One region of the Mesorhizobium sp. M0587 genome, then DNA from elsewhere that is predicted to be linked to it. Evidence: predicted binding sites of a transcription regulator. Region 1 holds the regulator's gene; each other region holds the start of a gene.
What was found. The regulator LexA, encoded in region 1, represses DNA repair genes until DNA is damaged. The targets are predictions, from matches to a motif close to TGTTCNNNNTGTGTTCNG.
Positions count from the first base shown of each region.

Region 2: the regulator LexA is predicted to act here: its motif matches at 4,048-4,065, upstream of NKI49_RS07605 (single-stranded DNA-binding protein).
Region 3: the regulator LexA is predicted to act here: its motif matches at 2,845-2,862, upstream of parE (DNA topoisomerase IV subunit B).
Region 4: the regulator LexA is predicted to act here: its motif matches at 1,920-1,937, upstream of NKI49_RS24785 (UvrD-helicase domain-containing protein).

Region 1 is NZ_JAMYQP010000060.1:2,823-10,568, forward strand. It holds gene kynU (kynureninase) at 1-693, opposite strand, end outside; gene NKI49_RS31040 (TetR/AcrR family transcriptional regulator) at 824-1,474, opposite strand; gene lexA (transcriptional repressor LexA) at 1,937-2,674, shown strand; gene NKI49_RS31050 (ComEC/Rec2 family competence protein) at 2,668-5,133, opposite strand; gene gltX (glutamate--tRNA ligase) at 5,235-6,659, shown strand; gene gltA (citrate synthase) at 6,843-7,746, shown strand, end outside.
Region 2 is NZ_JAMYQP010000006.1:63,256-71,001, reverse strand. It holds gene uvrA (excinuclease ABC subunit UvrA) at 1-1,424, opposite strand, end outside; gene NKI49_RS07625 (hypothetical protein) at 2,169-2,462, opposite strand; gene NKI49_RS07620 (ATP-dependent Clp protease proteolytic subunit) at 2,530-3,135, opposite strand; gene NKI49_RS07615 (SRPBCC family protein) at 3,156-3,629, opposite strand; gene NKI49_RS07610 (ArsR/SmtB family transcription factor) at 3,626-3,940, opposite strand; gene NKI49_RS07605 (single-stranded DNA-binding protein) at 4,166-4,684, shown strand; gene NKI49_RS07600 (DUF2306 domain-containing protein) at 4,726-5,139, shown strand; gene NKI49_RS07595 (OsmC family protein) at 5,192-5,617, shown strand; gene NKI49_RS07590 (MarC family protein) at 5,649-6,278, opposite strand; gene NKI49_RS07585 (hypothetical protein) at 6,532-7,074, opposite strand; gene NKI49_RS07580 (helix-turn-helix transcriptional regulator) at 7,159-7,746, shown strand, end outside.
Region 3 is NZ_JAMYQP010000006.1:194,569-202,314, reverse strand. It holds gene NKI49_RS08190 (FUSC family protein) at 1-681, opposite strand, end outside; gene parE (DNA topoisomerase IV subunit B) at 726-2,774, opposite strand; gene cpaB (Flp pilus assembly protein CpaB) at 3,012-3,938, shown strand; gene NKI49_RS08175 (type II and III secretion system protein family protein) at 4,000-5,439, shown strand; gene NKI49_RS08170 (hypothetical protein) at 5,444-5,713, shown strand; gene NKI49_RS08165 (CpaE/TadZ family protein) at 5,757-6,971, shown strand; gene NKI49_RS08160 (TadA family conjugal transfer-associated ATPase) at 6,968-7,746, shown strand, end outside.
Region 4 is NZ_JAMYQP010000033.1:245-7,990, forward strand. It holds gene NKI49_RS24780 (DEAD/DEAH box helicase) at 1-1,855, shown strand, start outside; gene NKI49_RS24785 (UvrD-helicase domain-containing protein) at 2,015-4,117, shown strand; gene NKI49_RS24790 (ASCH domain-containing protein) at 4,128-5,036, opposite strand; gene NKI49_RS24795 (DEAD/DEAH box helicase) at 5,068-7,746, opposite strand, start outside.

The sequences.
Region 1 (7,746 bases):
ACCGCCATTGAGGTATTTGTAGGTGCAGCCGATGGCGAAATCGGCATTCGCGCCGTCGAGTTCGACCGGCAGTGCGCCTGCCGTGTGGCAGAGATCCCATACGATCAGTGCGCCGACCTGATGCGCCTTGCACGTCAGGGCGGCCATGTCGCGCAACTGGCCGGACTTGTAGTTGACGTGATTGACCAGGATGACGGCGACATGCTCGTCGATCAGGTCTTCGATATCAGGCGCATCGACGCCCTCGAGCCGCAGCACCGTGCCCGGCCGTGTCGAGGCCACGCCTTCCGCCATGTAGAGATCGGTCGGAAAGCTGTCGCCCTCGGCGACGATCACCGACCGGTGCGGCCGCATGCCGAGTGCGGCATGCAGCACCTTGTAGATGTTGATCGAGGTGGTATCGCAGACCACCGTCTGGCCGGCCGCGGCGCCAATCAGCCGCCCGAGCTGATCGCCGAGTTCGACCGGCATGTCGAACCAGCCGGCGGTGTTCCAGGCACGGATGAGATCCTGCGCCCATTCCTGTGTCGCGGCCTTGTTCAGTTCCTCGAAGACGGCGGGAGAAGCAGCACCCAACGAATTGCCGTCGAGGTAGATCACCCCTTCCGGCAAGACGAAGCGATCGCGCATGGCACGCAGCGGATCCGCGGCGTCCATCGCCTCGATCGCTGCCAGATCGGGAATTCTGCTCATGGTCACGATGTTCCCCGTTGAAAAGAGTGCGCCCGCGGCCGGGGCAAGGCTGGTTGAAATCAGACGTCAGGTCGCAACCAAGCTCCCGGCAGGAGCGACAGAAGGGCGGACAGGTAGGGAACCGCGATCATTATCGTGTACTCCTGTCGGCGGCTGTCGACGACCGGCCGTCCCTGTCGGGCGCATAGAGGCGCAAGAACAGGGTGAGCGCCCTGTTCGATCTTTGCTCGACTTCCGGCGGAGGCAGTTCCTCCAGGACCCCGACGATCCGGCGAACCTGAAGATCGCCGATCAAAAGACGGACGTAGATGTCGGCGGCTTCGGCAGGATCGTCACAGGCGATCAGGCCGTCCCGACTTGCGGTTCGAAGCAGGTCGCCAACAAGCGGCATTATGGTGTTGCGGCCGAATTGCGCGATCGATTGGCCAAGCGTGCCTGTATCGTTGACGTCGCCCGCCGCGGCGCGATTGAGCGCCACCGCCTTGTCGCCCGTCACCAGGGTCAGCAAGACCGGCCCTAGCAAGCCCAGGGTTTCGAGGGGATCGCGAGCCTGGTGAAGGGCGTCCTCCAGCAGCTTCCTTGCCTCTCCCGCATTGGCTTCGATCAGGGATCGAAACAGCACCTGCTTGTTGCCGTACCAGTTGTAGAGGGTTTCGTTCGACGCCGATGCCCGCTTGGCGATGGCAAGCAGGGACGCGCTTTTGTAGCCGGTTTCCCGGAGCACCGCGTAGGCGGCATGCTCTATCCGTGCGCGGCGCGCTGCCTGCTTCGGCGTGATCATTCATGTTCCTCCTCACAAACCGTATACTCTTATACGGTTTCGTCAAGCGAGCGGTAAGCAACGAGCAAAAAAGCGGCCCTTCGCGTCCTACGGTGCCTGGCCGCTTTCTGGCACGCAGTTGGCATTTTGGCTTCGTTTCGTTCACGAGCGACGGAGGTTTTTCGACCCGCCGAAACGCACCCGGCATCTGTCGGCAACACAGCTTGCGGGATTATGCCAAAAGTGGAGATCGATCGGCCCACAGGCCATTAACCGAAACAATTTCAATGGGCCCGAGCGCGCGTTGACGGCGGACCGCGCCTTTGGGATGCCGGTTGCGGGAGGCCACTTCGTTTCCGCAGCCTTAACAAATTCATTAAACTTTAAACAGTTGCGGAACACAACTGGAACAGATAGTGTTTGTTCTGGGTTTGTTTTTCTGATTCTGATTCAAACCCGTTGTTCAATGTCTTGGGGGCCGCCATGCTGACACGCAAGCAACATGAACTGCTGATGTTCATCCATGAACGACTCAAGGAAAGCGGCATTCCGCCCTCCTTCGACGAGATGAAGGAAGCGCTCGATCTCGCTTCCAAGTCCGGTATCCATCGGCTGATCACGGCGCTGGAGGAGCGCGGCTTTATTCGCCGGCTGCCCAACCGGGCGCGGGCGCTGGAAGTGCTGCGGCTGCCGGATTCGATCGCGCCGGGCCTCAATGCGGCAAAAAAATTCTCGCCAAGCGTCATCCAGGGCAGTCTTGGGCAAGGCAGCCTCGGCCGCCAGATCAAACCGGCGCAATCGCGGATGTCATCGGCTGGCAATGACGACGATGCGGTTTCCGCGGTGTCGATCCCGGTGATGGGCCGTATCGCCGCCGGTGTGCCGATCGATGCCATACAGCATCAGACGCATTCGATCTCGGTGCCGCCTGACATGATCATGGGTGGCGAACACTATGCGCTCGAGGTCAAGGGCGACTCGATGATCGAGGCCGGCATCTTCGACGGCGATACCGTCATCATCCGCAACGCCGACACGGCCAGCCCTGGCGAAATCATCGTAGCGCTGGTGGATGAAGAAGAAGCGACGCTGAAACGGTTCCGCCGCAAGGGAGCTTCGATTGCTCTCGAGGCAGCCAATCCCGCCTATGAAACGCGCATTTTCGGGCCAGACAGGGTCAAGGTGCAAGGCAAACTGGTCGGGCTGATCAGACGCTATTGAGGCGGCTGCGGTTTTACCGCTGGCTTGTCGGGTTTGTTGTAGGGCGGCAGCCCCCTCGCCTCGCGTGAAAATTTGCGTTGCGTGTGCCAAGGCCGGTATGGGCTGTCCACGGCGAAGCTGATTGTCGCTGGTGCGATCGCCGATTGGCGGTCGAAGAAGACGGCCGCACTGCCTTTGCGGGCGAGTTGCCGCTTGGTGACGACAAGCACCAGCGGGTTGTGACAGGGGTCATATGCCGTTGCATCATTGATGACGATCAGGTCGGCGAAACCGCAGGCTTTCCACGCATCCTTGCGGTCTTCGACATGCGCTATGATTGCACCCGATGAGTGCCTGGCGAGACAGACGCCTGATATGCAATAGAAAGGTGATCCCGGCGGCAGCCCGATGGAATCGGCGATGTCGAATTCGCCGTCTCCTTCGGTGAAGATTTCCGGCACGACGATGGTTTCGGATGTCAGGGCGCGTTTCCAGTTGTCGACGGTGAATTCGTTCGGGCGTGCCCGACTGACCGCAAGTTCGCCGCCGCCGATCGGCAGTGCGACCAGCCGCGCATCCTCCGAGATCAGCACATCCGGCGTGCGCGTATCGCCGACGATCAACAGACCGGCGAGCGCGAATGGAAGTGCTCCAAGCCGCAGCCATGTCGTTGCCATTGTCGCGATGACGAGGGCAATGGTCACCAACAGCACCGACTGCTGCGAAATCAGCCCGACGGCATCGACCGGCGAACGCTCGGAAATCCAGCTTGATATGGCGATCATGACAGTCAACCCCTTGCCCATCAGGTAAAGGGACGGCCCATCCAGCCCGAACGGCATCAACAGTGCACTGGCAACGGCCAGGAACATCACGAGCGTCACGATCGGCATGATGGCCAGATTGGCGAACAGGCTGAGCGGCGACACGCGCTGAAAATGCCAGATGGCGAAAAGTGCCGTGGCGCCGCCGGCGATGATCGACGTCATGGCAAGTCCGCCGGTCGCCAGCAGGAGTTTTCGCGTCAGGAAACCCGGCAGGGATCGCTTCGGCGGTGGCGGTCTGGTCTTTCCCGCACGGTGATCCGCCCAGCCGGCATAGGCGCCGACCAGCGCGGCGGTCGCGGCGAAAGACATCTGGAAACTCGGGCCGACCACTTCATGCGGCGACACCACGATGACGGCGATCGCCGAGATCGCCAGGTTGCGCATGGTCAGCGCCGCCCGATCGAACAGCACCGCGATCAGCATCACCGCCAGCATGATGAAGCTGCGCTCGGCGGCAACGACGACGCCCGAGATGACAAGATAGGCGGCAATCGAGCAAAGTGCCGCCACGGCGGCGTATTTCTTGACCGGCCGACGCGCTGAAAAATCCGGGAACAGGGCAAAGACGCCGCGCAGCAGGCCCATGATGGTGCCTGCGACCAGCGCCATGTGCAGTCCGGAAATGGAGATGATGTGATAGATGCCAGTACGGCGCATCGCTTCGTTGATTTCGTCAGGAATGCCGGCGCGCACGCCGACGATCAGCGCCGCGGCGATCTCGCCTTCGGCACCGCCGACAATGTCCCTGATGTGATCGGCGATGCCTTCGCGGGCGGTTTCCACCGCCGAGGAAAGGCGGGCCGACAGCGGCATGCCATCGTCACCTGTGGCGACGATTTTTGGATTGCCGAGAAAGAACCCGCTGCCGCCGATGCCCGCGAAATAGCTGTCGAAGGAGAAGTCGTAGCTGTCCGGCCGCACCGGGCCTGTCGGCGGAAGCAGCTTGGCATAGCCGGTGACCAGGGAACCGGCGGTCAGTTCGGCCGGTATCTTGCGTGCCGACAGCCGGACGCGCTCCGGCGCATAGCGCAGTATCGGCCGGGCGGTCGACATCACGTCGATGGTCAATCGGATGCGGCCAGTCTCCATCCGGTCGACCGAAACGACACGGCCTGTCACTTGCGTCGAGATTTCGGAGCCCAGCATCCGGGTCGCGGTCCGCCACGTCTCGACCTTCGCGGCAAGCAAGCCAGCCGCGCACAGGAACGCCGCCATGAGGCACAGGTGAGTTTTGGGCCAGGAACGCGAGACCAGAGCTAGGAGCCCCGTCAGCATGACCAGCGCCACAAGTTTCGCAAGGTCAGGCTCCGCCGCGAGCGAAAAATAGCCGATCGCTCCGCTCGCCAGACAGACCGGCACCAATAGGAAACCTATGCCGCGGTCGAGTTCCAGAGCCGCCGCCGTTGCAATGCCGCGGCGCAGGCGCGGCAGTGAAACCCGGCCGATCCGCCGGCGCACGCGCACAATCCTTCCGGCGTCCGTGGGCGGAATTGGCGCTGGGATATCCACCGGCAACGGTTGCCTGCCGGGAGCCTGCACGAGCGGCGATAACGACGGCAGCGGAACAGGCTGGGGCGTTGCAAACAGGGACCGTTCGCTGACGCCGGCAACAGCATCCTCGCCCTGATCCGAGCTCCAGCCTCGTCCAGCCATCGGGTCTGCCCCTTGCGCCCTCGACACCCTATGCTACATGAACGCGCAACGCGCGAAAGCCCGCGCACCGCACCCCGCTTCAGATGGTTTCCGAGAGCTCCATGTCCGACAAGGTCGTCACCCGTTTTGCCCCTTCGCCCACCGGCTACCTCCACATTGGAGGCGCGCGCACGGCGCTGTTCAACTGGCTGTACGCGAAGCACACCGGCGGCACGATGCTGCTGCGCATCGAGGACACCGACAGGGAGCGTTCGACCGAGGCTGCGACCACGGCCATTCTCGACGGGCTTTCCTGGCTTGGCCTTAGCTGGGACGGCGAGCCTGTGTCACAGTTCGAGCGCGCGCCGCGCCATCGCGAAGTGGCCGAGGAGCTGGTGCGCATGGGCAAGGCCTATTATTGCTATGCGACGCCCGCCGAGCTGGAGGCGATGCGCGAGGCAGCGCGGGCCAAGGGCCTGCCGCCGCGCTATGATGGCCGCTGGCGCGACCGCGATCCGTCGGAAGCGCCTGCCGGCGCCAAGGGCGCAATTCGCATTAAGGCGCCCACGGAAGGCGAGACGGTGGTGCACGACCGCGTCCAGGGCGAGGTACGCTTTCCCAACAAGGATCTCGACGACTTCATCATCCTGCGCTCGGACGGCAACCCGACCTACATGCATGCCGTCGTCGTCGACGACCACGACATGGGCGTCACGCATATCATCCGGGGCGACGACCACCTGACCAATGCCGCTCGCCAGACGGTCATCTACGACGCCATGGGCTGGGACGTGCCTTCGATGTCGCATATTCCGCTGATCCATGGTGCCGACGGCGCCAAGTTGTCGAAGCGGCACGGCGCGCTCGGCGTCGAGGCCTATCGCGCCATGGGCTATCTGCCGGAGGCGTTGCTCAACTATCTGGCGCGCCTTGGCTGGAGCCATGGCGACGACGAGATCATGTCGATCAAGGACATGATCTCCTGGTTCGATATCGGCGACGTCAACAAGGGCGCGGCCCGCTTTGACTTCGCCAAGCTGGAGGCGTTGAACGGCGTCCATATGCGCCGCATGGATGATGCCGAGCTGTTCGACATCTTCATCGCCACCCTGCCCTATCTCGAAGGCGGCCCGGCGATGGCCGCGCGCCTCGACGACCGCAACAAGGCGCAGCTGCTGGCCGCAATGCCGGGCCTGAAGGAGCGCGCCAAGACGCTGGTCGAGCTCGTCGACGGCGCAGCCTTCCTGTTTGCGGCGCGGCCGCTGCCGGTCGACGACAAGGCGGCGCTTTTGCTCAACGCCGATGCCCGCAAGATCCTGCGCGGCGCTCACGAAGCTTTGAACGCGCTGTCAGGCGACTGGACCGCCGCCGCGGCGGAGGCCGCCATCCGCGACTACGCAGTGGCCGGCGGCTACAAACTGGGCGCCGTGGCCCAGCCTTTGCGCGCCGCCCTGACCGGCAAGAGCACTTCGCCGGGCGTGTTCGACGTGCTTGCCGTCCTCGGGCGCGAGGAAAGCCTCGCGCGCATAGAAGATCAAATCGATTAGGAGCAAACTGGACCAAGAAGATTGGCATTGAAAGGCGGGTTTCGCAGTGCAACATTAGGCCTTGGCCCAATCTGGCACGCACCTCCTGAAATGCGGTGGCGAATAAGCGGCATTGCGGTGATTTCGACGTGTCGCTTGCACAATTTGCCTTTGCCGGCATGAGGAAACAAAAAGGAGTTTGCAATGACCGAAGCTGCGACAAAACTGGAATTTGGCGGCAAAACCCAAGAGGCCACGGCAAAGCTGGAATTCGGCGGCAAGACTCATGAATTCAAGGTGCGAAGCGGCTCTGTCGGGCCCGATGTCATCGACATCGCCACGCTCTACACCACCACTGGCGCCTTCACATACGATCCCGGCTTCACCTCGACCGCGAGCTGCGAGTCCGAGATCACCTTCATCGACGGCGACGCCGGCATTCTCCTGCACCGCGGCTATCCGATCGACCAGTTGGCCGAACACGGCGACTTCCTCGAGGTCTGCTATCTGCTGCTCTACGGCGAATTGCCGACCAAGGCGCAGAAGGATGATTTCGATTACCGCGTGACACGCCACACCATGGTGCACGAACAGATGTCGCGCTTTTTCACCGGCTTCCGCCGCGACGCGCACCCGATGGCGGTGATGTGTGGCGTGGTGGGCGCGCTGTCGGCCTTCTATCACGACTCCACTGATATTTCCGATCCGTACCAACGCATGGTGGCTTCCATGCGACTGATCGCCAAGATGCCGACCATCGCGGCCATGGCTTACAAATACCACATCGGCCAGCCCTTCATTTACCCGAAGAACGAGCTGAACTTCGCGGCAAACTTCCTGCATATGTGCTTCGCCGTGCCGTGCGAGGAATACAAGATCAACCCGGTGCTGGCGCGCGCCATGGAGCGCATCTTCATCCTGCATGCCGACCACGAGCAGAACGCCTCGACCTCGACCGTTCGCCTCGCCGGTTCGTCGGGCGCCAACCCGTTCGCCTGCATCGCCGCCGGCATCGCTTGCCTGTGGGGCCCGGCCCACGGCGGCGCCAATGAAGCGGCGCTCAACATGCTGGGCGAGATCGGCCATGTCGATCATATCCCGGAGTTCA
Region 2 (7,746 bases), on a different contig from region 1:
TTCTGCTTGTCGTTGAGCTGCGCCGGCAGGTCGGTGAACCACTGGTCGGCGTTGCGGATCGACTGTTCGGTGACCTCGCCGATGTGCTTGCCGGCGATTTTCACCGCCAGCGACTCGGGCTTCAACCGATACCCCTTGCAGGCCGGGCAAGGCGTGGCCGACATGAAGCGCTCGATCTCCTCGCGCATCCAGGCGGATTCGGTCTCTTTCCAGCGCCGCTCGAGATTGGGGATGACGCCCTCGAAAGTCTTGGTCGTCTTGTAGGAGCGCAGGCCGTCATCATACTGGAACGTGATCTCGCGCTCGCCTGTGCCGCGCAGGATCGCCTCCTGAGCCTCGACGCTCAAATCCCTGAACTTGTCGCCGAGCTTGAAGCCGTAAGCCTTGCCCAGCGCCTCAAGCGTCTGCACGTAATAGGGCGAGGTCGATTTCGCCCATGGGCTGACGGCACCGTCGCGCAGCGACAGGTTCTCATCCGGTACGACGAGATTGGGATCGATGGCGCGCTGGCTGCCGAGACCGTCGCAGGTCGGGCAGGCGCCGAACGGGTTGTTGAACGAGAACAGCCTGGGCTCGATCTCCGGAATGGTAAAGCCGGACACCGGGCAAGCGAATTTTTCGGAGAACAGGATGCGCTCATGCGTCTCGTTCTTCGACTTGTTGACCGAATCCTCGCCGGTCTGGCTGGCGTCGAGCGGCTTGTCGGCGAACTCGGCCACCGCCAGTCCTTCGGCGAGCTTGAGCGCGGTCTCGATGGAGTCGGCAAGCCGGGTGGCGAGATCGCCGCGCACGACGATGCGATCGACGACGACGTCGAGGTCGTGCTTGTACTTCTTGTCCAGCGCCGGCACGTCGGCAATCTCGTAGAAGACGCCGTCGACCTTGACGCGCTGAAATCCCTTCTTCTGCAGCTCCAGCAATTCCTTGCGGTACTCGCCTTTGCGGCCGCGCACGATCGGCGCCAGGATGAACAGGCGCGTGCCTTCCTCGACCGCCAGCACCCGGTCGACCATCTGCGAAACCGTCTGGCTTTCGATCGGCAGGCCGGTGGCCGGCGAATAGGGCACGCCGACACGCGCGAACAGAAGCCGCATATAGTCGTAGATCTCGGTGACGGTGCCGACCGTCGAACGCGGGTTCTTGGACGTGGTCTTCTGTTCGATGGAGATGGCTGGCGACAGGCCGTCGATCTGGTCGACGTCCGGCTTTTGCATCATTTCGAGGAATTGCCGGGCATAGGCCGACAGGCTCTCGACGTAGCGGCGCTGGCCTTCGGCATAGATGGTGTCGAAGGCGAGCGACGACTTGCCGGAGCCCGACAGGCCGGTCATGACGATCAGGCTGTCGCGCGGCAGGTCGAGATCGACGTTCTTGAGATTGTGTTCGCGCGCCCCGCGAATGGAAAGAAATTTATGGTCGGCCATAGCCGGTCGCCGCCTCAGATCTGGAATTCGTGGGATTGGCGGGCTTTTCCCGGCCATCCCTTATGTAGGTTTTTTTGCCGCCACGTCGAGAGACGCCACAACTCCCGACAGAAGCGTTTAACCGTCTTTCGCGCGAAGGGGCAAGCAGAAAGAACAAAGGCCGAACATGCTCCTGACAAAAGCTGTGCATGGAGCCCTGGTGCATGAGGTTCGATCACATTTTTTAATCAGCCTATTTGAACGGTTGACGTCCCCGACAGAGGGGGGCAGACTCCAGACGTCAACCGAAGCCGGCCGTCTTTCGATGGCCTCGCCGCCCAGGGGCGGCCTGCGAGACGCCGCAGGCATTTGCGATTTGAGCTTCGGGACGACGACAGGACGCAATGGACAAAGGAGCGGAGCATGACGCCACCTGACCATCACAAAGGGCTCCACATCGCGATGGAGCCGCGGCGGGCATAAGTGCCAAGAGTTGGCGGTTTCGCCGCCAGGCAAACCATGAACCTGCCGTACCGTTAAAATCAGAGACTGCTAGTCGGATCGTCGGCTGAACACCGCGAAGCATCCGAAATCAAACGCCGGCAGTATATTCCCGGCAAGAGATTGGATTTTAAATCCAGAGAAGCCCCGTCCGTTTGCGCAAAGCACGGCGGGGCTATTCTTTTAGGCGAGATGATCTCCAAAAGCGTGCCCGCCCAATAGCGCGGACCTTGAGAAGATGAATCGCAAACCCTCCGGCTGATGTCACCGGTTGGAGGGCTTGATCGAACCTGCGCCGACATCGACAGTGATGCTGCCGGAAATCCTGACGTCCGTGTCGCCGATCTTGAACTGGCCGTCGCCGTTGCTGGGGAACGCGTCGTCGGACTCGGGCTGCGGAGCCGGCCTGGCGATGCGATACTCGCTGCTCACGCCGGGCAGGGCGCCTTTCCGTGGCGAGTTGTCTTCGGCGCGTGCCGTGCCGGACACCAGGCCGGCAATGGCGAGCATCGCAATGGCGATGCGGTGTGAAGTTCTGGACGGAAGAAGGTAGGCCATTCCTCATTTATAGTCATGTGGCGCCGACGGAACCAGACAGCCATCGTCAAATCTTCGGCAACCGGATTCACGCCGCCTTTTTGCGTGTGTCGAAGACGTGGTCGACGATGCCCCACGCCTGGGCTTCGCGGGCGGTCATGAAGTGGTCGCGGTCCAGCGTTCGCTCGACCTCTTCGTAGCTGCGTCCGCAATGCTGCGCATAGAGTTCGGTCATGTGGCGTTTCGTCTGGCCGATGCGCTCGGCATGGCGCTGGATGTCGGAGGCCTGGCCCTGGAAACCGCCCAGCGGCTGATGCAGCAGGATGGTGGCGTTGGGCAGCGAAATGCGGCGTCCCGGCGAACCCGCCATCAGCAGGAACGATCCCATCGAAGCGGCAAAGCCCATGCAGACGGTCGACACCGGGCAGCTGATGTACTGCATCGTGTCGTAGATGGCGAAACCGCTGGTCACCACGCCACCCGGCGAGTTGATGTAGAGCGAGATCTCCTTGTCGGGATTGTCCGATTCCAGCGATAGAAGCTGTGCGCAGACCAGCGCCGAGGTGTCGTCGTTGATCTCGCCGTTGATGAAGATGATGCGCTCGCGCAGCAGCCGCGAGAAAATGTCGAAGGCGCGTTCGCCGCGGCTCGATTGCTCGATCACCATCGGCACCAGATTGGCAACACCGCTCATAATCTTCTCCATTGTCCTGGTCAGGCCGCGCGCAGCATCGGCAAAGATGTGTTCGCGGCGACGGGTTTCGCGGGCCCGCGCAGTCCCAGCGAAAGCCGGCATCCGGCACCCGCCGTGGCAACAGCGGGCATTGCCTTGCGGGCAAAGCCGTCATGGACGATGCGCAGATGCGTGCCGCCGGAAACGGTGCGGGCGAGCGTGAAGGTTACGATGCTGTCGAGCGCGTCCTGCCTGGCATCGCCCGGCTGCTCGCGCCAGGAATAGCGCAGCAGCCGTTCGGGTTCGGCGTCAAGGATTTCGCATTCGATCGCAGCCTCCGGCCCGGCGAAAGCGAAACGGCTGCCGGTCTGCGGCCTGATATCGTTCGGCATCATCCAGGCCGCGAGCAGTTCCGGCACCGTCAGCGCCCGCCATACTTTTTCCGGCGGCTCGGCGAGGTCGTACTCGAACTCGATCGCATCGAGAGCGGCTTCCGTTTGGCTTTCGTGCTTCATTGGTCCATGTCCTTCAAAACCGCCTTCAGCCTTTCGATGCGATCCGGCCAGAAGGCCCGGTAGCGTTCGATCCAGGAGAGCAGGGGTGTAAGCCCCCGCGGATCGGCGCGATAATAGGCGTTGCGGCCGGCGCGCCGCTCGGTCACGAGGCCGGCTCCGCGCAAAACCGCCAGATGTTGCGACACGGCCGGCTGCGACACCGTCATGCCGCTGCGCAGTTCCGACACGCTCATCTCGCTTGTTGCCAAACGCTCAAAGACGGCGCGGCGCGTAGGGTCGGCCAGGGCTCGGAAAATCTCGGCTTCGATCATGACAAAAGCATAAGTCGATACTTATTGGTTTGGCAAGGGCTGTTTTGAAACCCATATGTAGGCTTCCAGCATTGCTGCCATTCCTTGACAATCGGCAGTAATGCGTGTAGAACGAAAAGAGAACAAAAACCTTGTGGGAAAAGCCAGCCTTAGCAGGCGGCGACTGTCGGCAACCTGTAAGGTGCTGCGACAAAAATTTGTTTCGGACGAGCGCGGAGAAATATCATGGCGGGTAGCGTCAACAAAGTCATTCTGGTCGGCAATCTCGGCGCAGACCCGGAAATCCGTCGCCTGAATTCGGGCGAGCCGGTCGTCAACATCCGCATCGCCACGTCGGAAAGCTGGCGCGACAAGAATTCCGGCGAGCGCAAGGAAAAGACCGAGTGGCACAACGTCGTCATCTTCAATGAGGGGATCGCCAAGGTCGCCGAGCAGTATTTGAAGAAGGGCATGAAGGTCTATGTCGAGGGCCAGCTGCAGACCCGCAAGTGGCAGGACCAGACCGGTGCCGACAAATACACGACGGAAGTCGTGCTGCAGAAGTTCCGCGGCGAATTGCAGATGCTCGACGCGCGCGGACAGGGCGAGGGCGGCCAGGTCGGCGGCTATTCCGGCGGCAGCAGCCGTGGCTCCGATTTCGGCCAGTCCAGCCCGGGCGAAAGCTTCAATCGCGGCGGCGGCGCTTCCAAGGGCGGCGGTGGCGGCGGTTCTTCGCGCGAGCTGGACGACGAAATTCCGTTCTGAGCATCGACACGGGCGTGACGGGCATCTGAGGAGAGGGCGCGATGTCGCTCGGACCGCTCCTATCGGCACGTCCTCCGATCCCATGGCATGCGTTTGCGGCTTTTGCCGCGCTGGCGATAGGCGGCGCGCAGCTGGCGCTGCCGAAAGGCACGCTGCGCCACCGCGCGATGGGCTATCTCTGGGCGGCGCTGATGCTGGCCGTCGCCATCTCGAGTTTCTGGATCCAGCAGATACGGCTCCTTGGCCCTTTCAGCCCGATCAATCTCTTGTCGATCCTGGTGCTGGTCACGGTGCCGCTGGCGGTCTGGCATGCACGCAATCACCGCGTCGCCAAGCACCGCAAGGCGATGATTGCGCTGTATGTCTTTGCGTTGGTCGGCGCCGGCATCTTCACGCTGTTGCCGGGCAGGGTCATGCACGACGTGGTCTTCGGGGTCGCGCGTAGCGGCCCGTGAACTCTTCTCTAGTCCCAGGCATGGACAGTGTTGCGGCGAAAGGATGTTTCAGGTGAAAGCACGCATCAAATGGGTCGAGGAACGCACCTTCGTCGGCGAATCCGGCACGGGCCACAAGGTCGTGCTGGGGACTGCGTTCGGACCGGAAGGTAAAACGCCGGGGCCGAGCCCAATGGAGCTGGTGTTGATCGGCACCGGCGGCTGTTCGGCCTATGACGTGGTGCATATCCTCGAAAAGGGCCGCGAGGCGGTCGAGGACTGCGTGGTCGAGCTCGACGCCGACCGGGCCGAAACCGAGCCCAGGGTTTTCACCCGCATCCACATGCATTTCGTCGTCAAGGGCAAGGCGCTCTCCAGCGACAAGGTCAAGCGGGCGATCGATCTTTCGATCGAGAAATACTGCTCGGCCTCCGCGATGCTGGCCAAGACCGCTGCGATCACCCACGATTTCGAAGTGATCGATATGACGGCGAAGTAGGGTCGCCGTCGACAGGCGGCCCGTCGCGGCATCACCCCACCATCAATGCCTTGATGCCGTCCGCGACGAACTGCACGGCAAGTGCGGCCAGGATGACGCCGAGCAGGCGGGTCAGGATCGAACGGCCGGTCTGGCCGAGGATGCGGTCGATGCGCTCCGACAGCACGAACACCAGATAGGTGATGGCGAGGCAGACGAAGATGATGCCGACCAGCGCCGCCTGCGCGCCAAAACCCTGAAACGAGCCGGAGAGCAGCACCGTCGCTGAAATCGCGCCGGGGCCGGCGATCAGCGGGATCGCCAGCGGGAAAGCGGCGATGTTGTGGATCATGTCCTTGGTTATGGCGACGTCGCCGATCTTCTCCTTGCGGTCCTGCCGGCGCTCGAACACCATTTCGAAGGCGATGAAGAACAGGAGAAAACCGCCGGCGACGCGGAAGGCCGGCAGCGTGATGCCGAACACCGACAGGATCGAGGCGCCGGCGACCGCGAACAGCGCCATCACCAGGAAGCCGATGACCGAGGCGCGCACGGACACCTGCTGGCGCTCCTCGCGGTTCATGCCGCGCGTGACGGCAAGAAACAGCGGCGCCAGGCCGGGCGGATCGATGGTCACGAGAATGGTGACGAAGGCGTTGAACAGGCTGTCGAAATTCGGCATCTCTGGCCCTCCCACCGGGCAGAGCCCGCACCAGGATATTGGTAGAGCAAAGACCGGTCGGGGGGAACCGCCAGGGAAGCTGTTCATGTCCCGGGAATTCAACCTTTTGGAAGCCGGCGGGCCGGCGCCCCCCTCTGTCCTGCCCGTCCTCCGCACAGCTGCGGAGGGTGGACCGGACATCTTCCCCCACGAGGGGGGAGATCGGCAGCTTCGGCGTTAGCTCGGTCCGCGAAGGATCGCTACGGAACCGCCTTTAGCCATCAAGTTCCGCTTGCCGCCGCGCCAGGAATTCCACCTCCAGCCGCCATGTCGCGCCATTGTCATGCGAGCGCTCGCCGAGCCAGCGGAACGAGTTCCCGGTGATCCGCGAAAAGCTCCAGCGCACGGAGGAGCCGGTGTCGTCAGCGCCGACTTGCACGATCGTGTCGCCGTCGGCGCGGCCGAGCTGGCGGCTAAAATACTGGCTGCGCGGATCACTCCAGAAGATGTGCCAGGCATCCGCGCCGGGATCGTAGACCCGCAGCGTCGTGCCATAGAACGTCCATTTGCCGAGCGAGGGCGAGGGGCCGGCGTCGCGGGCAGGCAGGATCCAGACGTCCTGGACGGCGCGGCCCTCCAGAACCCAGCCAAAATGCACCTCGCCGCGCCCGGTCAGCACGGTACCGTCTTCAAGGTGGCGCGAGGCGTCGAAAGTCCAGGCACCGACGAAGCGACCATAAAGGTTCAGCTTTTCGGCAAGCCCGTCGATGGGGCCCGGGCTGTGCAAAGCCTCGGCAAAGGAAGATTGGTCGAACATGGTTTCGGTCTCTTCTTGTCAGGAGACCCGGAATCTAGGCGGTGGCGGGGTTCTGGGCTTGGGAAAAATTGCTATAATTCGGCCATGACGGCGACCACGCATACGCTCGCATCCGGGCCCGGCTGGCACGTGGCGGATGTGGTCTGCACGGCCAGCGCCGGCGACCGGCCGTTCGAGGAGGCGCATCAGGATTTCTGTATCGCGGCGGTCACCAGCGGCGCGTTCCGCTACCGCGCCCAACAAGGCACCGAGATGCTGGCGCCGGGCGCGCTGCTGCTCGGCAATTCCGGCACATGCTACGAATGCGGGCACGAACATGGCGGCGGCGACCGCTGCCTCTCATTTCACTTCGAGCCGGCCTATATGGAACGGATCGTGGCCGGCGTGCCGGGCGCCAGCAATCTGGCTTTCGAAGCGCCGCGCCTGCCACCTTTGCCGGCCCTGGCGCCACTGCTGGCTGAGGCGGAGGCCGCGCGAGAGATAGGCGACCGGGACGCCTTCGAGGAACTCGGATTGCGCATCGCGGGTGCCGCCGTGGCTACGGTCTCCAGCGCGGCGCGCGCTGGGCGCCAGCCGAGCCGCCGCGACCAGAAGCGGGTTGCCGAAGCGGTGCGGCGGATCGAGTTGGATGCCGAAGGGCCGGTTTCGCTTTCAGCGCTTGCGGATGCGACA
Region 3 (7,746 bases), on a different contig from region 1:
GGCGCGCATTTCGCCAAGCGTCTGGGTGTCGGCGACGAGCTTTCGATGCAGGCCGGAGAGCGTTGCCGGGTCACCGCCGGAGAACGCCCCGCCGGCATAGGTGGCGAGATCGAGAATGCAGCGTTTCAGCCGCGAGATGATGGCGTCGCTGGCCAGTTTGGGCAGGATGAGCCGGCTGGTCAGGCCGGCGCAGACGATACCGAGCACGATCTCGGCGCAGCGCGCGACCGCGAGGTCGACAACGACATGCGGTTGTCCGAAGGCGGGCAGACCGATGATCATCGCGGTGTAGCCGGCAAGGGCGGCGCCGTAGGCTTCGGGATTGCGCAGCAGCGAAGAGACGAGGGTGCAGATGCCGATCCAGACGGCAAGCGCCGTCACCAGCACCCAGGGATTGGCGCCGAAGACCGTGGTGATGCCGATCGCCGCGATGCCGCCGGCAAGCGTGCCGAGCAACCGGTAGAACCCCTTCGCCAGCACCATGCCGGCAACCGGCTGGGCAACGATGAACACCGTCATCATCGCCCATTGCGGATGATCGAGCTTCAGCGCATAGGCGGCCAGAAGCGCGATCAGGCCGGCCGAAACGGTGCGCAGGGCAAAAATCCAGTCCGAGCGCGTCGGCTGCGTCAACCCACTGAGCCTCGTCTCGAAATAGGTTTTCAGCCGTGCCCAGGTCACATGCTGGTCTCCGCATCAGAAGCGCAGGCTAGACCGGCTGGCGGCTAGATATCCAGCACTTCCGTCGCGGCGAACTCGGCGCGTTCCTGGATAAAGCGAAAGCGCGCCTCCGGCTTGGTGCCCATCAGCGCGTCGACCGCATCCTTGGTCGCGGCCTCGGCATCGATCACATCGACCCTGAGCAGCGTGCGCTTTCTCGGGTCCATGGTGGTTTCCTTGAGCTGCGAGGCCATCATCTCGCCGAGGCCCTTGAAGCGACCTAGCTCGACCTTGCCGCGGCCGGTGAATTCGGTGCGCAGAAGCTCGTCCTTATGGGCGTCGTCGCGGGCGTAGGCGACCTTGCCGCCTTGGCGGATCGAGTAAAGCGGCGGCACCGCGAGATAGAGATGGCCGCCGCGCACCAGCGCCGGCATCTCCTGATAGAAAAAGGTGATCAGCAGCGAGGCGATGTGGGCGCCGTCAACGTCGGCGTCGGTCATGATGATGACCCGGTCGTAACGCAAATCCTCGTCGCGATATTTTGAGCGCGTGCCGCAGCCCAGCGCCTGGGTCAGGTCCGATATCTGCTGGTTGGCGGCCAGTTTGTCGTTGCCGGCACTGGCAACGTTGAGGATCTTGCCGCGCAAGGGCAACACTGCCTGGCTGGCGCGGTCGCGCGCCTGCTTGGCCGAGCCGCCGGCCGAGTCGCCTTCGACGATGAAGAGCTCGGCGCCGGCGGCGGCATTTTGCGTGCAGTCGGCGAGCTTGCCGGGCAGGCGCAGCTTGCGCACCGCGCTCTTGCGCGACACTTCCTTTTCCTGGCGGCGGCGGACGCGTTCGTCGGCACGCGCGATCACCCATTCCAGCAGTTTCGAGGCCTCTTGCGGATTGTCGGCCAACCAATGATCGAACGGATCGCGGATCGCGGTTTCGACGATGCGGATCGCCTCGATCGTCGCCAGCCTGTCCTTGGTCTGGCCGACGAATTCCGGCTCGCGGATAAACACCGACAGCATGCCGGCAGCCGAGATCATGACGTCTTCGGAGGTAACGATCGAGGCGCGCTTGTTGCCGACGAGGTCGGCATAGGCGCGCAGCCCCCGCGTCAGCACGTTGCGGAAGCCGGCCTCGTGGGTGCCGCCTTCGCCCGTTGGAATGGTGTTGCAGTAGGAGTTGATGAAGCCGTCGCCGCCGAACCAGGTCACTGCCCATTCGAGCGAGCCATGGCCGCCTTGCCTGTCGCTTTTTCCGGCGAAGATTTCCCGCGTCACCTGGAATTCGTCGCCGAGCGAGGCCTTGAGATAGTCCTTCAGGCCGCCGGGAAAATGGAACTCCGCCTTAGCCGGTGTCTGATCCTTTTCCTTGATCAGGGAGGGATCGCAGGTCCAGCGGATCTCGACGCCGCCGAACAGATAGGCCTTCGAACGCGTCATGCGGTAGAGGCGCGCCGGCTCGAAGGCCGCGCCCTTGCCGAAAATCTGCTCGTCGGGGTGGAAGCGGGTCTTGGTGCCGCGGCGATTATGGACCTCGCCGAGGTGCTCCAGACCGCTCACCGGGATACCGCGCGAAAAACGCTGGCGGTATAGCTGACGACCACGCGCGACTTCGACCTCGAGATGGTCGGACAACGCGTTGACGACGGAGACGCCGACGCCGTGCAGGCCGCCCGATGTCTCATAGACCTTCGAGTCGAACTTGCCGCCCGAATGCAGTGTCGTCATGATCACTTCGAGGGCCGGCTTCTTGAATTTCGGATGCGGATCGACCGGAATGCCGCGGCCATTGTCGGTGACGGTCAGAAAGCCGTCGGCCGAAAGCTCGACATCGATGAAGGTGGCATGGCCGGCAACCGCCTCGTCCATCGAATTGTCGATGACCTCGGCGAAGAGATGGTGCATCGCCTTGTCGTCGGTGCCGCCAATATACATGCCTGGCCGGCGACGCACCGGCTCGAGGCCTTCGAGCACCTCGATGTCGGCGGCGCTGTAGCCTTCACTGCCATCCCTGATCGCGGCAGGACGCTTCGTGGCTTGCACGAGCGGATCCGCCGGGCGCGCCGGCGTGCGAGCCGGCTGCTTCTCCAGACTGCCGAAAAGATCGTTGTTGTCGTCCATGCCTGCCATAGGGTCCGGTGCTGCGAATCACTCGCCGATACTGCCACGCTTTTCGGCGCCAGGCGACGGAGGTTCCTGTTACGTTCGGGGATTTACCTCCTCTTATCCTAAAACCATTCGATAACCAAGCGGGCTGAAATAGGTCTGACACCGCCGCGCGGGATTCCTGATTCTTTAACAATGCCGCCCAATGTGAACCCAACATAACAAGAAACGATGGGCATCAGGGGTTTCGGCGTGAGGGGCAAGGCCATTACGATGATCGGCATCGCCGCCGTTTTCGGCGCGATCTCGATCTTTGCCGCGGATTTCTGGGTCAAGAGCCAGGCCAAGGCCGATGCCCAGGAGAAAACCGCGTCGATCGCCGCTCCGGCCGCGCCCACGATCGAGTTCAAGACCATCGTGGTCGCGAATGCGCCATTGCGCTACGGGATGGAACTCGAGCGCGCCAAGCTCAACGAAATCCCCTGGCCGCAGGATTCCCTGCCGCAGGGCGCCTTTGCCACCATCGACGGATTGCTCGGGGAGGGCGGCCGCGTGGTGCTGTCGCCGATCGAGGTCAACGAACCGGTGCTGCTCACCAAATTGTCGGGGCTGAACGGCCGCGCGACGCTCTCCAACATGCTGACGCCCGGCATGCGGGCGGTGACCATCCGCACCGACGAGATCGCCGGTGTCGGCGGCTTCGTCACGCCGGGCGACCGTGTCGATGTCGTGCTGACGCGCGATGCCGGCGAAATCCAGGAAGTGGCCAAGAACGCGCAAGGGGCGGCCGGTTCGACGATAACCTCCGAGATCGTGGTCGCCGACGCCAAGGTGCTCAGCGTCGGGCAGGGCGCCGACGAGCGCCAGACGACGCCCCAGGTCGCCAACTCCGTGACGCTCGAGGTGACGACCGAAGGTGCGCAGAAAGTTGCGCTTGCCCGCACCGTCGGCACGCTGTCGCTGTCGCTTCGTTCCGCCAGCGAAGGCGGCGAGGGCAGGGACGGCGTCACCACCATCTCTTCCTTCGGCGGATCGGTGGCCGCCAAGGCCCAGGCAGCGGCCGGCTCGCTGTTCGAGGCGATGACCAAGGAGCCGGAGAAACCGAAATTCAAGACGGTCATCGTGACGCGTGGCACGAAGGCCGAGGAATATCAGGTTCCTGCGCGGGACCAGAAATAGGAATATCAGGTTCCTGAGTGGACCAGAGCAGGACCGGTGGGGACCGGACGGGACGGGAACAATGTTCAGGCAACATCAATATCGAATGGCAAGCCGGCCGCGTTTCGTGCGTGCCCTGGCGATGGCGGTGACGATGGCGGCGGCCGGCATCTTCGCCGGCCCGGCCAAGGCGGACAATGACGTCGTCCATGTCTCGTCGACCAGGAATGCGTCGATCAAGGTCGCCAAGGGCAAGCCCAAGACCATCATGACCAGTGCGGCCTTCTACCAGATCGTCATCGGCGATCCGGAGATCGCCAACGTCAATCCGCTGACAGACAAATCCTTTTATGTGCTCGGCAACAATCTCGGCACCACCGGCATCGCGCTATTCGACGAGAACAAGCAGCTCGTCGGCACCGTCGACATCGAGGTGACGCTCGACACCGACCAACTGGCGAACACCATCCGCGCCAGCGTGCCGGACGCCAGGATCAAGGTCGGCTCGGCCAATGGCCGCATCGTGTTGTCGGGCGAGGCGGATGACGCGGTCGCCGCCGAAAAGGCAAACAAGATCGCGACGCGCTTTTCCGGCACCGAGGAAGTGATCAACTCGGTCAACATCTCGTCGTCGCAGCAAGTCCAGCTCAACGTCCGCTTCGTCGAGATCAACCGCCAGGCGAGCCAGGACCTTGGCGCCAAATACGCCGCCAATTTCGCCTATGGCATCGGTGGGCGCAATGTTGCGTTGCCCGCGGGGTCAATAACGGCGGCAGGGACAGGCGAGATCATCGGCAAACTTTTGTCGAATGGCGTCTCGATCGACATCGCCATCAAGGCGCTGGAAGAGCGCGGCCTTGCCCGTCGGCTCGCTGAGCCGAACCTGATCGCTCGTTCCGGCGAGACGGCAAGCTTTCTGGCCGGCGGCGAATTCCCGATCCCCGTTTCCGAGGAGAACGGCAAGATCTCGGTCAGCTACAAGAAATACGGCGTCAGCCTGGATTTCACGCCGACCGTGCTCAAGGACGGGCTGGTCAGCCTCGACATCGCGCCGGAAGTTTCCTCGATCGACGCGTCGGCCTCCTACAACATCGGTACCATCTCGGTGCCCGGCTTCATCGTGCGCCGCGCCAGGACCTCGGTCGACCTGAAGAACGGCCAAAGCTTCATGATCGCCGGTTTGCTGCAATCGCAAAATGACATCACCACGTCCCGCATTCCCGGCCTCGGCAAGATGCCGGTGCTTGGATCGCTGTTCTCGTCGAAATCCTATCAGCGGCGCGAGACCGATCTGGTGATCATCGTCACACCCTATCTGGTCAAGCCGGTCGATCCGTCGAAGAAGCTCGCGGAGCCGACAGACGGCACCCAGCCGGCCAGCAATGTCGACTACTTCCTCAACAACACCGAGGAAGTGAAGGGCTCCGATGCCGGCCGCACAGTCGCGCTGGCCGATGGCCGTGTCACGCAACCCGCGGCGGCCACCACGGCCGGTCATTTCCTCGACCTGCCGAAGGACTGAAGTCATGCGTATGGTCTTGAGATCGAGCATCGCCCTGCTCTTTGCCGGCTTCGCCGCCGGCTGCACCAGCGATGACTATGTGCGCAGCGAAGGGATGACGTCCGGCGCTGGTGACGCGCAGGCCGCCAACACCGTCATGCAGATGGTCGACCCCTGGAAATACGGCGTCCAGAACACGCGGCTGCTTGTGCCCGCGCAGCGGGGCAACGCCGCTGCCGTCACGCCCGACCAGGCGGCTGCCGCGAAGGCATCGCAGTCCTCCACAAGCGACTGATTTAACGGACAATCCAACAGGCGACGATCGACAGGCAGGCAGAATGGCAAACGGCATCAAGACCAAGAAGATCCTGCTCGTATCGACCGACGGGGCTTTCGTGCAGGACACGCGGACCGCATTCGCCGCCTCCGAGGTTATCCAGCTGTCGACGGTGGACAAGAATCTCACCGAATTGCGCGGTGAGATCCAGGAGACCGACTTCGGTGCCATTATCGTCGACATGGATGCGGCAAGGCTGGACGAGATCGACGCCCTGCAGCGCGTCATGCGCCGGCTAGAGGGCAAGGCCCCGGTCGTGGTCGTCACCCAAGAGTTCAACGCCGCCGCGGCGCGCATCCTGGTGCAGCTCAAGGTCGCGGATTTCCTGGTCAAGCCCATCACCACCGCCGACCTCGTGCGCTCGGTGGTACGGGCACTGCAGGGGCCCGGGCGGGAGGAAAACACCGAATCGCAGATCTACACCTTCATGCCGGCCGCGGGCGGCGTAGGCACCACGACGCTGGCCTTGCAGACGGCGTTCCAACTGCATCATTCGGTAACGCGCGGCGCCTCAACTTGCGTCGTCGACCTCAACTTCCAGCAGGGGGCCTGCGCCGAATATCTCGATCTGGAACCACGCTTCGACATCACCGAGATCGAAAACCAGCCCGAACGCCTGGACCGGCAACTGCTCGACGTCATGTTGTCGAAGCACGCCAGCGGACTTTGTGTTCTGGCGGCGCCGACGCAACCGGCGGAAATGCGTTCGTTCAAGACCGATGTCGTGGTGCGCATGCTGGATCTCGTCTCGGCCTATTTCGACAATGTCGTCATCGACATGCCGCGCACCTGGTTTCCCTGGACGGAGACGGTGCTGCTCGGCTCCAACAAGCTCTATATCGTCGCCGAAATGACGGTGCCGTGCCTGCGCCACACGCAACGGCTGATCCAGGCGGTCTACGAGACCGCGGGCAAGGAAGTGAAGCCGAACGTCATCGTCAACCGTTTCGAACAGAAGATGTTCGACAACGGCATCAAGCAGGCGGACGTCCAGGAGATACTCGGCGAGCATTTCGTCGGCGGCATTGCCAACAATTACCGGCTGGTGCGCGAGGCGGTCGATCGCGGCGTGCCCCTGCACGAGATCGATCCGAACGCCAATGTCGTCAATGACCTGAAGAAGATCATCCTTCCGGAAGAGGCGGTCTCGATCGGCGGCAAGTCGAGGTCGCTGTTCAGCATCGGCAAAGGCCTGCTGAAGAGGAAGGCCGGATGACCAGCCGTTTCTCCACGCTTCAGAACCGCGACGCCCGTCCGCAGCGCCCGGCGGAATCGACGCCGGTCGCGCATCATGCGGTCGTCATCCCGAGCAACAGAAAAACGTCGCCGGCTAGGCCTGAGGCAGCACCGGCGAAGAACGCCAACAAGGTGCTCGACGCGCGGGTGCGCATTCACCGGTTGCTGCTCGAGGAGATCAACCTTGTTGCGCTGGAGCGCTTGCCCAAGGACGAGATGCGCCGGCAGGTGCATGATTTCGTGTCGGAAAAAACCCGCCAGGAACGAATGGCAATCAACACCGCCGAACTCGATGCGCTGGTCGACGACATCGTGGACGAGATGGTCGGCCTCGGTCCGCTCGAGCCGCTGCTCAAGGATCCCGAGATCAACGACATCCTGATCAACGGCCATCAGAACTGCTTCATCGAAAAGAAAGGCAAGCTCCAGCAGGTCCATATTCCGTTCAAGGATGAGGCGCATCTGCTTAGAATCATAAACAAAATCGTCGCGGCGGTCGGCCGCCGCGTCGACGAATCGCAGCCCATGGTCGATGCCCGCATGCTGGACGGCTCGCGTTTCAACGCCGCCATCCGTCCGGTCGGCGTCGACGGGCCGCTGGTGTCGATCCGCAAATTCTCAAAGAACAAGCTCGGCCTGCACAAGCTAGTCGAATTCGGCGCCATCACCCAGAATATGGCCGAAGTGCTGGCCGCGGCGGTTCATGCCCGCAAGACGACGATTATTTCCGGCGGTACCGGCACCGGCAAGACGAC
Region 4 (7,746 bases), on a different contig from region 1:
GCCCCAGCCCGGCGACGACGTCGCAAGCGAAAACGTCACGGCATGGCTCGCAAAGATCGGCCCGCTGATTGAGCGGCTAACGGCAGATGTATCGGCCGATCCGGAGGAACGCGACCATGACCAGCAAGCGCGATGGATACTCGCCAACATTCTTGATTGGCATCGGCGCGAGGCAAAGGCGACTTGGTGGGCGTTCTTTCGCCTTCGCGATCTGTCGGCCGAAGACTTGACGGACGAACGCAGCGGCCTGTCGGGCCTCACCTTCGTCGGCGAGGTCCCCGGGGCCGGAAAGCTGCCGACGCACCGCTATTCATTCATTCCGCAGGAAACAGACATTCGCGTCGAGGACGACCTGCACAACGTCGGCGGCGACAAGATTGGAACCACCGTTGCCGTATCGCAGGAGAACCGTACGATCGACATAAAAAAGACGGGCAAGTCCGCTGGTGTTCATCCCCAGGCGGTCTACGGCTCCAAGACTTTCGGCTCTGATGAACAGGCCAATTCCCTCGTGCGCATCGGCGAATACGTGGTGGACCACGGGCTGGCTGGCGATGGGCCATTTTGTGCGGCGCGCGATCTGCTGCTGCGCCTGGCTCCCCGCCTGCGGGGTGAGCCGATCAAGATTGATGGGGAGACAAGCTTGGCCGCAGCGATGCGGGTTGCCACGCTCTTCGATGGCGGCATCTTCCCAATACAAGGTCCTCCCGGCACCGGAAAATCGTTCACTGGCGCGCGGATGGTATGCGCGCTAGTTCGCGAAGGTAAGACTGTCGGAATCACCGCAAACAGCCACAAGGTCATCAGGAACCTGATCGACAAGGTCATCGAGGCAGCCGACGAGCATGGCGTCGACCTGACCTGCATCGTCAAGCCGAAGGAAATGGAATCCAATCAGCATCGCTTGGTTTTCGCGAAGAGCAATGCTGACGTGTATGGCGCGTTGAGCGGGTCATGCAAGGTCGCCGGGGGGACGAGCTTCCTCTGGTCGCGGGCCGATGCATTTGCATCAGTCGATGTCCTCGTCGTGGACGAAGCGGCTCAGATGTCGCTGGCAAATGTGCTGGCGATTTCGCAGGCAGCTCACACGGTTGTCCTGCTTGGCGATCCTCAGCAGCTGGATCAGCCGATGCAGGGAAGTCACCCGGACGGAACCGATGTGTCGGCGCTGAACCATATCCTTGATGGCGAGAAAACGATTGCCGCCAACCAGGGTCTCTTCCTCGAAGAGACATGGCGGCTCCATCCGGATCTCTGCGCATTCACGTCGGAACTGTTTTATGAGGGCAAGCTGAGGTCGAGACATGGTCTTGAGGGCCAGATCATCTCAAGCGGTCCGATAAACGGATCCGGCCTCAGGTACTTACCTATCGCCCACCGGGGAAATCAGAATTCCTCACCTGAAGAGGCAGAGGCCATTCATCGTCTCGTCGATCACGTGCTGCGGTCTGATACGCGTTGGATCAACAGGGAAGGCAAAGAAGCGCCCATCACCCTCAACGATATCCTGATCATCACGCCCTACAATGCGCAGGTCTTCGAACTCCAGCAGCGCTTGCCCGGCGCCAGAGTCGGTACGGTGGACAAGTTTCAGGGTCAGGAGGCGCCGATCGCAATTTATTCGATGGCTTCGTCAACGCACGCAGATGCTCCACGAGGCATGGAATTCCTTTACAGCCTGAACCGCTTCAACGTTGCGACATCGCGGGCCAAATGCCTGTCGATCCTCGTTGCGGCACCGGAGGTGTTCGAAGCGGAGTGTAAGACACCACGACAAATCCAGCTTGCCAACGCGTTCTGCAGATATCTTGAGATGTGCTCGGAAATCCCATTGCCTATGACGCGTCAGCATTGACCTCCCGGTCTTAGCCTTCGAGTAGAGCCACAGCTTGAGCTTGCAACTGCGCTGTCGCGCTCCGTGTTCGAAACTTGCTCACGCTGCGGTCCACGGGGCAGACTGCAAGCTGAAGTCAATAGATTCTGTAGACCATCGCCTCAGTTTGGGAACACTAACATGGCTGACGCACAAGCTATTCCGACCAGGCCAATTGACGTCTCCGATCAGCAACTTGACGAATTTCAGCAGCGGTTCTGTAAGGCCCCCGGGGGCAATCTGCGCCTCCTTGCTCCTGCTGGCAGCGGTAAGACACAATCTCTCTTATGGCGGTGTGCAGAGCTGTATCGCCGAGCGGATTCGAAAGGACGTTTCCTTGTCGTGACTTTCACGCGAGCCGCGCGTGACGAACTTCGCGCACGACTTTCAAACCCCGATTTCGCGTTTATGGCGGGTGCTGTCGAGGTGGTGACTCTGAACGGCTGGGGCTTCAAAAGGCTACGCGCCAATCATCACAGCCCGCGCCTGCTGGTAAGCGAATTCGAAAAGTCAGGTTGCGTGCGAAATACATTGCAGCCCGTCTGGCGCAAATTCCCACGGATTGAGAAGGCTATGGAGGCGCAGCCCTACGTTGTTGACAAGATTCTGAACGGCCTGATTGAACGACTGAAATCATTAGGCTTTGACCATGAAGCTCCGAGCATTTGGGCGGCCCACGACCAGATGGACTACCTCATGCGTCTGGGCTTGCTTTGGCAAATCCAAAATCTAATCGACCAGTTGGCCGAATGCGAGATACTGGCCGACAAACGCCTTGAATCCTTTATCGAAGATGTGCTGCCGTTTTGGGTCGACAGTTGTCAGACGATGATTGGGCAGGCTCTTTTTTCATTGGAAGATCAGAAATATGTCGCGTTCCTGGATCTGCGCCGGCAGATTGCGGAGGATCGCTTTCCCACCGGCGGTTCGCGGTACACACAGGTACTCGTGGATGAATTCCAGGACATCAATCCGCTTGACCTCAACCTCGTCCGAAAAATCGTCGATCTGCACAAGGCTGACTTGACGATCGTGGGGGATGATGACCAAGCCATCTTCGAGTGGCGGGGGGCGACGCCTCACTACATCCTGCAACCTGATCAACATTTCGATCGTGAATTTTCGACCCACATCCTGGAACGAAATTATCGTTGCCCCAGAAATCTTGTAGCGGCGTCACAAAAGCTGATCGTTAACAACAAGCGTCGAGAAGATAAGCGCGTCGTTGCGATGCAAACGGCAGATGCAGAGGTCCAAATCGTGAGGAGCGACAGGTTCGTCGAATCCATCGATGCTGTGATGGATGAAGTGCGGTCTTTCCTCGCAAGCAACAGACCAAATGCGAAGCTTGCCATTCTTTCCCGCAAACGCGCGCAACTTATCCCGTATCAGGTTTTGATGGCGAGCGAGGATTTGCCCTTTTGTGCAGCTGAGGATCTTCAGATTTTCATGAGTGGTGCCTTTGAAAAGCTGCGGCATGCACTGCAGACATGTGCAATGGCGCGAGCCAATTTCAGGCCGCCTGCGCTTGTGGACGACATTGTCAAGCTTTGCGACCTGGTGAAACGGTATCCGTTGAAAAAGGCGGAACGAGAAGCATTGGCCGCCCATTTGCGCACGAGCCGACCAAAAAGCTACAGCGACGCGCTCGATGCGATAGCAGCCTACCGCGGATCATTGAAAGGCCTCAACGAGGATGGGGCCGCCGGCCTCGTTTTCTGCCGGGTGCTGCGCGACCTCTTGGATGCGCCGACGGTAAGGGATGCAATCGCGGCATTGGGTGCGGGCTTTGCGGGGCTCAACCAGGATTATGGCAAATCGCAGGAAGACATATTCTACACCGACCCGCCCTTCCTCTACTTGGCGGAATTTGCGGGACGCTATGAGGACGACTTCCAGCGTTTTATTGATGATCTTGACAGCGCACGCGATACGCTTGCTCGGCTGCCGGGCGAGGAGGACGCTTCAGGCGCTGCCGACGAACTGTGGCGCCGACCAGTTCATCTGATGACAGCGTTGCGCGCGAAGGGCAAGGAATACGATACCGTCGTCATACTTGATGCCAATGATGGCATCTGGCCCTTGCGCCGGGCGGAAACGGCAGAAGCCAAGGAGAGTGAGCGACGCTTGTTCTATGTGGCCATGACAAGACCAAAGCGCCGTCTCATGATTACGCTTAGTGGAAGGATTGGAGACCAACCCGCCAACCCGTCGCCGTATCTGACGGAAGCGGGTCTCTTGTAGCGCTCCGCGTTCAAGCGACCTCAACGGCTTGAAGGATGGCTCCGAATGCGGATTCCGCTCGGAGCGCGGACACAAACCAGCCATGCGCTTCAGGCTCCTGACCCTCATATGGGGCGAATGCGCGAAAAGCGCTGTGTCTGAACACATAATGGCCCGATCTACCATTCCTGAATCGCTCAACGCCAGGAATTCCATCGATTGCGGTTTCAGCCTTCTTGTCCACCTCCGGCGGGAGGAATACCCTGAATTGCGGCTCGGACTTCGGCATCCGGTCGACGAAGACAAAGCGCTTGCCCCTCCGTGTAGTGACCGACAGTTCAAGCATCTTGGTCTGCGGACTTCTGCGCGGCTTGACGGCGAAGCCGAGCTCTTCAGCCTTTAGCACGAGCTTGGATTCGAGGGAGGGGGATATTTGCGGTTCCTTGCCAGATGACCTGGGAGAAGAATCGAATTTCTCCTCTGCATATCGGCGAGACGCTGAAGGGGGCAATGCAACGGACACCGCCTGCACTGTCGCGGCGTTCGACCGATTTAAGATAGCCGAATGCTGTTGCACGGCACGCATGGTTTCGACATCCAGATCGACCCAAGTAACGGGCCCGGAGGGACGTGTGAAAGGAACGGGCGCAGAAAACCGGTGGGCGTCTACCAGTACCCATGGTGTCAACCAGCCAGCTTGCGTCACCTCTTGAAGTCTGCTCGACGGGACACCGTGAAACTCGATGGAATCTGCCAAGCCGGACGCTGACAATTGCGGCAGGACGTCGACGAGTTTAACTACGCCTTCGATTTCTCGGCTGCCTTTACGAATGAGTGCGATCCTCCCGCGGATCGAGGTGGGCTGGGTTCGCAGCTCCCACGTCTTGTGGCCATCCAGGATCAGATCGATCCATGGCTCTCGAACGATGAGCGCTTTCATTTGCTTACTCTGATGTGAGGGATCGGATGGATCAATGCGTCGAGATGGTGGCCCCGAATAGAGCGCCCAAATCTCCATCCGACACGGGCGGCGCCAGCATGTTGCGCGAAAGCGAACGCTTTCGGCTCAGGAGGCGGTCCAGCGTGACGTCGAAGGACGCGTCGCCCAATACTGGATGAATCGCTATCGGCAGATGGATAGTCACCGGCTTGTCCTGCCCGATGCGATAGCAACGGTCATTGCACTGATCCTCAACCGCCGGATTCCACCAGCGGCTAAGATGAATGACGTGGTTCGCCGCCGTGATGGTGAGGCCAATTCCGGCCGCCTTCGGGGACAGCACCAGTAGATCGAAGCCCTTTTGCGCCTCCTGAAACCGTTTGACATATTCCTGTCGCCGATGGCCGGGCACTTCACCGTTGATGATTGTCGGTTCGGCGTGCAGATCGAAGAGAGTGACGACAACTCCAGCGAAGGCTTTCTGAACGGCACGGTCTTCGATGAAGATCAGCGCCTTATCGCCCGCTGATTTGACTTGCCGCAAGATTTCGATCGCCCGTGTCAGCCGTGCGGACTGACCGAGCCAAGTCGCTGCCGATTGGCTGTCATAAGGATCGACCTCCCTGGCTCCTTCGGGATGCAGGGAAATCCCGCGCAACGCGTGAATCGCCTTGAGCATCGCTCCATGCGAGCGCTCGCCTGCCTGGGCGGAGCGAACGGCCTCCATATAGGCCTCCGCTTGTGCACCGGGCATGTGCGTCTCGTAGGACATGATCTTCTTTTCAGGCAGCCCCTCTATGTGGTTTTCCTTCATTCTACGAAGCATCATTGGTGGCCCGTTGGCCTGCGGCTCGTCGAGCTTGTGCTTGAGCGCCCTGAGATTATCCGGCTGGTCCTCGGTATGAGCCTCGGAAAATCTCTTGAGGTCGCCTAGAAATCCGGGCGCCACTCTATCCATGATACACCACAGATCCTCGAGCCGGTTCTCGATGGGCGTTCCCGTCAGCCCCAACACGAAATCGGCGTTCATCGCCTTGGCGGCATGAGTATTGATAGTGCGTGGATCCTTCACCTTTTGCATTTCGTCGAACACCGCGACCGAATAGCCAACCCGCGCGAAAGCGCGATGATTGTCGGCAAGGGTTTCGTATGTGGTCAGGACCCAATCGGCGCGCTTCAAGGCGTCTGTGTCGAGGGAGTCCTCGGGAGACCAGGATTCCGATCGTGGCCGCTTCAGCCTCTTCAATCCCGGTCCGAACGCATCCATCCTGTCTCCCAGCGCATCCGGCGCAAGATGCTGTTCTGCCTCGGCGATCCAGTTGTTCAGAAGCGCCGTCGGTGCAACAATCAGGATCGGGCCTCGCTGCAGCGGCGTCAGCGATGCTGCTTGAGATTTCCGGTTCGCCCTGGTCCAGGCCAGAAAGCCCAAAGCCTGAAACGTTTTTCCCAAACCCATGTCGTCGGCCAATAGCACACCCGGTCGCCCCGCCACCCATGCATTGAGCAACCATGACAATCCCGTTTGCTGGTGCGGCTTTGCCCTGGTGCTCCCCATCAGTGCTGATGGCACTTCCAGCGGAATGGATGCAATCCGCCTAGGAGCAGCAAGCACATAGTCGGCGTCTTCCAGATTCTGCCTGATGAGAAGGACTTGCCTGTCGTCTTGTGTCAGTACCTCATCGCTTGCGGTCTGGCCGGGTTCTTCCCCCGTTTGGTCGATGCCGACCGGAGCAGAATCAACTGGCGCAATGTGAGCAAGCGCGCCCTCGACCCCGGATACGGAATAGTCCGTCCCCATAACGGCGACGGTCTCGTGTCCTTCGACCTTGGCGGCCTGAACCTCGTGCGACAGCTGCTCCACGCCCTCCTGGCTGAAGATGAGGGTCTTGTCGCGCAACTTCAGCGCGAAACCTTCTGGCAGCCACTGACCCGCCTTATTCTGCAACCAGGGAAGCGCTGGCCTTTCCCACACGCCAAGGCCGAGAACGCGTTCGGAATATTGTTGTGTCTCGACAAAAAGCGACGCGGCGACGGCATCGGCCGCCTCCCCGCCCAGCGCTTCCGAGAGCGCCGGTCGAGGGTTGCGGATAAAGGCCCGTCGCGCTTCCCGTGGAGCGGAGCGCATCTTTCGGACCACATCCAGCGCCTGCTTCAGATCAGGATCAAGGACGACGAAGACATTGCGCCCAAGGACATAGGCATTGTGGGTGTGGCCGTTGGCCTCGTAGCGCTCGGAAACAAATTTCTGTTGCAGTTCCGGCGGCAGAAGCGCGTCGGCAATTTCGTCGCGAAGCTTCCCCGTTGGTTCGTCCTCATCACCTTCGACGGCGGGCGCCACATCCTCGAGGGTTGCCGCCTTGCCTCGGCTCATCAGGACGGGCGTAAAGTCGGGGCCGTTTGACGTTTCCCTGACATCGAGCGCGAAGGACCCTGCCTGATAGATCGTAAGGCTGGAGAGATATTGGTCGGATTTGACCTCAAGTCCCGTGCTCTCGCGCAACGCTTCCTGTACCGGTTGCCACAGACCGATGCGAACTTCGATCGGTTGCCCTGCGCTCGCATTGTAGGATTCAATGGCCTCTGTCAGCCGGAACAATGCACCGGTCAGCCTCCCCATGTCCTCACCGACCGTCACGAAAGCTCCGGTGCGGATTCCGAGAACGGGGCGGGTATTCGCGTCGTACCAGCGAACGCGGATTCGTCCGGTCGC